Regions from separate parts of the Spirosoma aureum genome, predicted to be linked through region 1. Evidence: riboswitches for the same ligand, from Rfam matches in the RefSeq annotation. Region 1 holds a riboswitch; the other holds the start of a gene.
The links. Region 1 has a riboswitch for thiamine pyrophosphate ahead of thiM (hydroxyethylthiazole kinase). Riboswitches for the same ligand answer to the same signal wherever they lie in the genome.

Region 1 (3,418 bases):
GCGGTATTCAAATGGCCGCCTTTTACCAGAATGGCTCCTGTACATAGCTTTGCCAGCTCAACAGCGGCCGGTAGCATATCTGCTGCTGTTTCTACTGGTCTACCCAATAGTACACTGGCTTCAGGTAGATTGGGGGTAATCACCATCGCCATAGGCAGAAGGTAAGTTTTCAGGGCATCGATAGCTTCATCCTGCAAGAGTTTATCGCCACTTTTGGCTACCATTACGGGATCGAGCACAATAGTTGTTACGCCAAATTCCGTTAACGTTCTGGCGACCTGCTCAATAACTTCCGGTGAGTGAAGCATCCCGATTTTAACGGCATCGGTACCAATATCATTCAAAACAGCTTTCAATTGCTCGGCGATAAAGGCGGGCGGAACGGATAGTATTTCCGTTACCGCTTTTGTATTCTGAGCGGTGAGCGCTGTTAGCACCGACATACCGTAGCAGCCGAGTGCCGAAAACGTTTTAAGGTCGGCCTGAATGCCAGCTCCTCCCCCACTGTCAGAACCGGCAATCGTTAAAGCCCTGATGTATCTTTTCATTTTTACAAAACTCTAAATACTAATAAGTTGGATCAGTTCGCGGGTGGCTTCGTACGGTGACGGATGGCCACAAATAGCTGATACAACTGCTACTCCCGATGCACCGGCCCGAATGACGTCCTGAATGTTGCTGGCTTTTATACCACCTATTGCGAATGTTAGCAAATTTGTCTGGGTGCAAATTTGCCGAAGCCCCTCCAATCCAAGTAAACTGGAGGTATCCTGCTTGGTTCCGGTTGGAAATATGGTTGCAATGCCGAAATAGTCTACATCTGCACCAGCCGCAGCCTGTAATTCAATTAAACTATTGATAGACAGCCCAATGATTTTATCAGGGCCAATCAGCGATCGGACCAGTTGATACGGTATATCGTCCTGACCGACGTGAACGCCGTCGGCATCAATGGCTAGCGCAACATCGGCCCGATCATTGACGATCAGCCGGGCACCGTGAGCCTGAGTAATGCGTTTCAACTTAACGCCAAGTGCAATAAAAGTGCGGGTGGATAACGCCTTTTCGCGTAGTTGCACCCACTTCACTCCTGCCCGGCAGGCTTCTTCAACCACAAAAGGCAATGTATGACCTGCTGCCTGGGCGACTTCGCTATCAGTCACTAAATAGAGTCCGCTCACGATTGCGTTAGCTGAAGCCGATTTGTTATAGCCGCTTCTAATAATTCATAAAGCGAATTAAGAAAGTTGACCTGTAGGCTACCAGGAGCCGGATCCTTTTCAACGGCAATTTCACCAGCAATACCCATAACAGCCATAGCATGCGTAGCTGCCTGGAAATAATCGGCATTTATGGCTGAAAACGCGCCGGTCAAAGCGGTGGCGGTGCAGCCCATGCCCGTTACTTTCGTCATAAGTGGATGCCCATTTTTGATAGTAGCAACCCGTTCACCCAGAATTACATAATCGGTAGCCCCACTAATGACCACCACCGAGCCCCATACCAAACTTAGCCGCTGGGCAGCCTCAACGGCAGCCTCTGAGCCATAAAGACTATCAACACCTTTGGTTTGTGCGTTCAGGCCAGCGAGTGCCATAATTTCAGAAGCATTTCCCCGAATGATTGTAGGAGCGGCTAACTCCAATAACTCTTCGCTAACCCTGTTCCGATAGGCCGTTGCGCCAACCCCGACCGGATCGAACACGATGGGTTTACCTAATGCTTTCGCCCGATGCATGGCGAGCTTCATTCCTGCCACAAACGTAGCATCGAGTGTACCGATATTAACGACCAGAGCGTTTGAAATAGACACAAAATCCTCTACTTCTTCCGGCGCATGAACCATAGCGGGCGATGCCCCCAACGCCAGCAGTGCATTGGCAGTATTATTCATCACTACGAAGTTGGTAATATTGTGGACAAGCGGAGCCTGAGCGCGAATTTGCTCGACGTCGGTCCAGATCAGTTGGGCTTCCTGAGACATGTTGCTGTTAATAAGGTAATAATCAGCAACTTTAGAGGAGAGCGAACGACTAGACGCTAACTTTTCCCTACGGCAGTATAAACGGCATCAGGTAATGAGGGTATTCTCTCAGTCTATCCTGTTTCGGGACAGACACCCCTAAAGTTGTCTGGCAAAGGTATACCATTCCTCCTTTACAATATGAGCTAGTTGATTAGTTTTTACTGTGACAATTTCAAGATGTCTTCAATTCGGCAAAACTATAAGTTAATCGATACCGGCATTTTAGGTATTTTCTAATTTATCACTGTGAGATTGAGCCGCTTATTCAAACAAAATTCATTTTATATTGAACGCCAACATAAAACGAATTAGGGGTTAGCAATGGCCTGACTGAAACCAACGCTAACCCCGAATGCCGGAAACCGGTAAAAGCTACATTTTTAGAACGTAATTTTCAACAGCGCTCCATCACCCATGCTTGTTATGTAAGCGGTATGGGTATTGCTTATTTTCAGATCTGTCGGCATGTTCAGTTTATCGAGTAAAACCGTACTGCTCGTTCCATTTGCCCGTAACAATCGGCCTGTATTTGGCGTAAAGCCCATTGGTCCAAATAGAGCGAACTCAAGCACCAGCGGTTTGCCATTGCCATCGTTCTCTACATCGACCAGGCTGTTGAACGTTTGCTGATAAATTGTGAGTTTTCCAGAAAGGTCCATTTGATAAACGATTGACCGCCCAGCCGGGAAAGGGAAGCCCAGCAATGTAGTGATCAGAAACTGGCGACCATCGTGCGTAATGCTGGTTGGTACAGCCTGAATGAAGGGTGGGCCTGGAGGTGGGCCCGCCGGATTTGGATTTACAATGCCCGGAACTTCAGTAACTACACTCAATTCGCCGGTTTTTGATCGGCGGATGATGGCATTGGCTGCTGCGTCGGTAATGTACAGGGCACCATCAGGACCTTGGGTCAAATTGTATAGGTGTGACTCACCGGTGTCGTTCGTAAAATTATAGGCGAGCACAAATTTGCGAATGTCTTCAGGGATCAGACTGGAAGCCATAATGGGCGATGCGCCTGTTTTGTAAGTGGAGAGATCAAACTTATAAAGCCCCTTCGGATTCAAAAAATAAAGCGTTCCCTCAACGACCAGCAAATGATCGACGGCATCAAGATCCCCCTCCGTGTTGGTTACCGAATAAATGTTGGTAATAATTGGATGCCGTACACCATCTTGTGTGATCTCGGATACACTACCGTCATTATGACCAGTGCCCTGCTCAGCCACAAAAACTCGTCCGCTGGCATCCGTCTCAACACTAATTGGAGCAACCAGATTGGTGGCTAATGTTCGGGGTGTTAACGCGGGAGCGGGGGGAGCGGGAATAATGTGATCCTGACAACTCATAACGAGAAAAAGTGCCAGTATACAAATTGAGCGAGTAATGTTG
Region 2 (3,418 bases), 4.3 Mb from region 1:
GCGAACTGGGCCGCGTCGTTGGCATCGGCAATGGAGCCCGGCCTCAGGCCGTCGCCCAGCGAAAACGATACATCATACGCTTTCATGATGGCGCAGATATCCTCAAAATGCGTATACAGGAAATTCTCCTGATGATGGGCCAGGCACCATTTGGCCATGATGCTCCCCCCGCGCGACACAATTCCCGTAACCCGGCGGGCCGTCAGGGGAATATACCGAAGCAGAACGCCCGCATGAATCGTGAAATAATCGACGCCCTGTTCGGCCTGCTCAATGAGCGTATCACGGAATAACTCCCACGTTAGGGCTTCTGCCTTGCCATTCACTTTTTCGAGGGCCTGGTAAATCGGAACCGTACCGACCGGTACCGGGCAGTTGCGAATGATCCACTCGCGGGTTTCGTGAATATTCTTTCCCGTCGATAGATCCATCAGAGTATCGCCACCCCAACGGCAGCTCCATACCGCTTTTTCGACCTCCTCTTCAATACTTGACGAGACAACGGAGTTGCCGATATTGGTGTTGATCTTAACCAGAAAATTTCGCCCGATAATCATGGGTTCGCTTTCCGGATGATTGATGTTGGCCGGAATGATGGCACGACCGGCCGCAACTTCCTGTCGGACAAACTCCGGAGTGATGACCTGTTTGGGCGTATTCGCCCCGAAACTCATGCCCGGATGTTGCTGCCAGAGGGCTGATTGATCATTGCGGCTGTCGATGCGCTGGTTCTCCCGAATAGCGATGTACTCCATTTCGGGGGTGATAATCCCCTTTCGGGCATAGTGCAGCTGCGTCACGTTTTGACCGGCTTTGGCTCGATAGGGGTGACGGATGTGGGCAAAGCGCAGGAAGTCAAGTGTTGGGTTGCCCAACCGCTGATTACTGTACGTCGATGAGAAGGCCGCCAATGGCTCCACATCCTCCCGACTGGTAATCCAGGGTTCACGCAGTCGGGGGAGGCCCCGTTGCAGATCGATCACCGCGTCGGGATCGGTATAGGGGCCACTGGTATCATAGACGGTTACGGGGGCGTTGGGCTGGCGGCTCAGTTTAGTGCCCGAATGTACATGCGCTATCGTATCTGAGAGGGTAATCTCCCGCATGGATACGCGGATGTCGTGCAATTGACCCGGCACGTAAATTTTACGGGAGCCGGTCAGTGGCTGACGGGTAATGGCAGGTTGTGCTGGGTGTTCGGTTTTCTGGCTCATGTTATCCTCCCTGTGTAGCTTGTAGAATGGTGACTTTATCGTTTCCCGATAAGATATACTGCGACCAGTCCATGCGGGAAACAATGGTGTTGTTAACGGCTACGGCAATGCCTTTCTGGTCGGCAAGAGCTAATTGGTTCAGCAGACTGCCTAGTGAGGCTGCCGAGGGCATTTCAACGGATTGATTGTTGACTGAAACGAGCATAGTTGTGCATCATGCGCAGAAAAGCACAAACGATAGGGGTAAACCGGGCAGTCTGACAGGGAGGATAAACTGAAGAAGGACGGGAAACAATGCATGCGGCTAACCAGGCCTGCAATCGTCCAGAAAAAACCTTCTCGCTTTTCCCTCCGCAGGTATTATCCTGTTCAGGTTCAAAGGGTAGTATCTCAGCCCGGTCTGGGCACCCCTAAAGCTTCGCTTTTCAGCGAGACAAATGTAGAAACGTTTTCGGGATTATCGAGAATCTGTTTCGGATAAATACCCTGTAGTCAGTAAAAACAAACTAATTTAGCCTTACGAATACTGAATAGCCATAAAATTTACCCGTAAGTATTAATGACGACACGACGATCGTTTCTAAAAAGTGCCGGAGGCAGTGCTGCACTAGCCACGATGAGTCCGGCTGCTATAGCCTCGGTGAATAGGGTTGAAGCCAATAAAGCCCCCGGCGAGGATTTATTTAAACTGGGCATGGCCGGGTACACCTTTGTTAATTTCAACCTGGATCAGTCGCTTGAAATGATGAAGAAAACGGATGTACACTATTTGTGCATCAAGGATTTTCATCTGCCCTTAACGAGCACACCCGAACAAATCACGGCTTTTCACGAAAAGCTGGCCAAGTCAGGGGTTACGGGTTATGCCGTTGGTCCAATCTACATGATAACGACCCAGGAGGTCGACAATGCGTTTGCGTACGCCAAACGGGTTGGGGTAAAACTCATCATCGGCGTTCCGAATACAGAGTTATTGCCCTATGTCGACAAGAAAGTGAAGGAGTATGATTTCCGGTACGCCATTCACAACCACGGGCCTGATATCGCACTGTATCCCAATGCGGTGTCTATTTACAGTGCCATTAAGGACCTGGACCCCCGAATCGGTTTCTGTTTTGATATGGGCCACGACCGGCGCAATGGCGACGACCCCGTTGCCGATCTGCAAACATACGCCAAGCGCATTTTTGATATCCATCTCAAAAACGTAACGGCGGCTTCCAAAGAAGGAAAAACCTGCGAACTGGGCCGGGGCGTCATTGACATACCGGCTTTTGTTGAGATGCTGCGGAAGGTGAAATACGAGGGCAGCTGTAGTCTGGAATACGAAAAAGATATGAAAGACCCGTTGGCCGGGATTGCCGAATCGGTCGGTTATTTCAAAGGCGTTTGTGATGCCTCCCGCAAACGGAAGTCGTAGCCAGTTTGCCCAATGACTAACAACCTGTAATTAATGGAAAATTCAAGACGAGAGTTTATCAAGAAAGCGGCCCTGAGTACGGCTGGGCTAACCGTTGGCGGACTGGCAACCGGCATGTCGGCCAAGAGCTATGCTAAAATAATTGGTGCCAACGAGCGGCTGAACGTTGCCATTGCCGGATTGGGACGTCGGCTGGAGGCCTATTACGAACCGATCTCCAAAAAGAACAGTAATGTCGAGCTGGTGTACCTCTGCGATGTGATGAAGAAACAGCGGGAGTCGGCACTTCAGAAGTTTTCGAAGCATATCGACTACAAACCGAAGCTGGAAAACGATATCCGGAAGGTCATCGCCGATAAAAATGTGGATGTGCTCATCAATGCAACGCCTGATCACTGGCATGCCCCCGGCACCTGGCTGGCCATCCAGGGCGGAAAGCACGTGTACGTCGAAAAGCCGTGCAGTCAGAATCCCCGCGAAGGTGAACTGCTAGTCGAGTTTCAGAAAAAATACAATAAAGTCGTTCAGATGGGCAACCAGCAACGCTCGGCGCTGGAATCCATCGACATCGTCAACCAGATTCACAACGGGGTGATTGGCAAGGCCTATAAAGCCGTGGCATTCTATGCCAATAACCGGGGTGAAGTCCCCATTCCAAAGAAAGCACCCGTTCCGGATGGCCTCGACTGGGATTTATTTCAGGGGCCAGCTCCCCGCACTGACTACACGCACGATACCTGGGATTACAACTGGCACTGGTATGGCTGGCTCTACGGAACGGCCG

Region 2: another riboswitch for thiamine pyrophosphate. It lies ahead of thiS (sulfur carrier protein ThiS); the one in region 1 lies ahead of thiM (hydroxyethylthiazole kinase).

Annotation. Positions count from the first base shown of each region.
Region 1 covers NZ_CP050063.1:326,954-330,371, forward strand. Annotated here, with positions in the region: gene thiD (bifunctional hydroxymethylpyrimidine kinase/phosphomethylpyrimidine kinase) at 1-548, opposite strand, end outside; gene thiE (thiamine phosphate synthase) at 561-1,181, opposite strand; gene thiM (hydroxyethylthiazole kinase) at 1,178-1,984, opposite strand; TPP riboswitch at 2,032-2,134, opposite strand; gene G8759_RS01380 (ScyD/ScyE family protein) at 2,407-3,375, opposite strand.
Region 2 covers NZ_CP050063.1:4,885,486-4,888,903, reverse strand. Annotated here, with positions in the region: gene thiC (phosphomethylpyrimidine synthase ThiC) at 1-1,214, opposite strand, end outside; gene thiS (sulfur carrier protein ThiS) at 1,216-1,419, opposite strand; TPP riboswitch at 1,544-1,636, opposite strand; gene G8759_RS19285 (TIM barrel protein) at 1,774-2,634, shown strand; gene G8759_RS19280 (Gfo/Idh/MocA family protein) at 2,668-3,418, shown strand, end outside.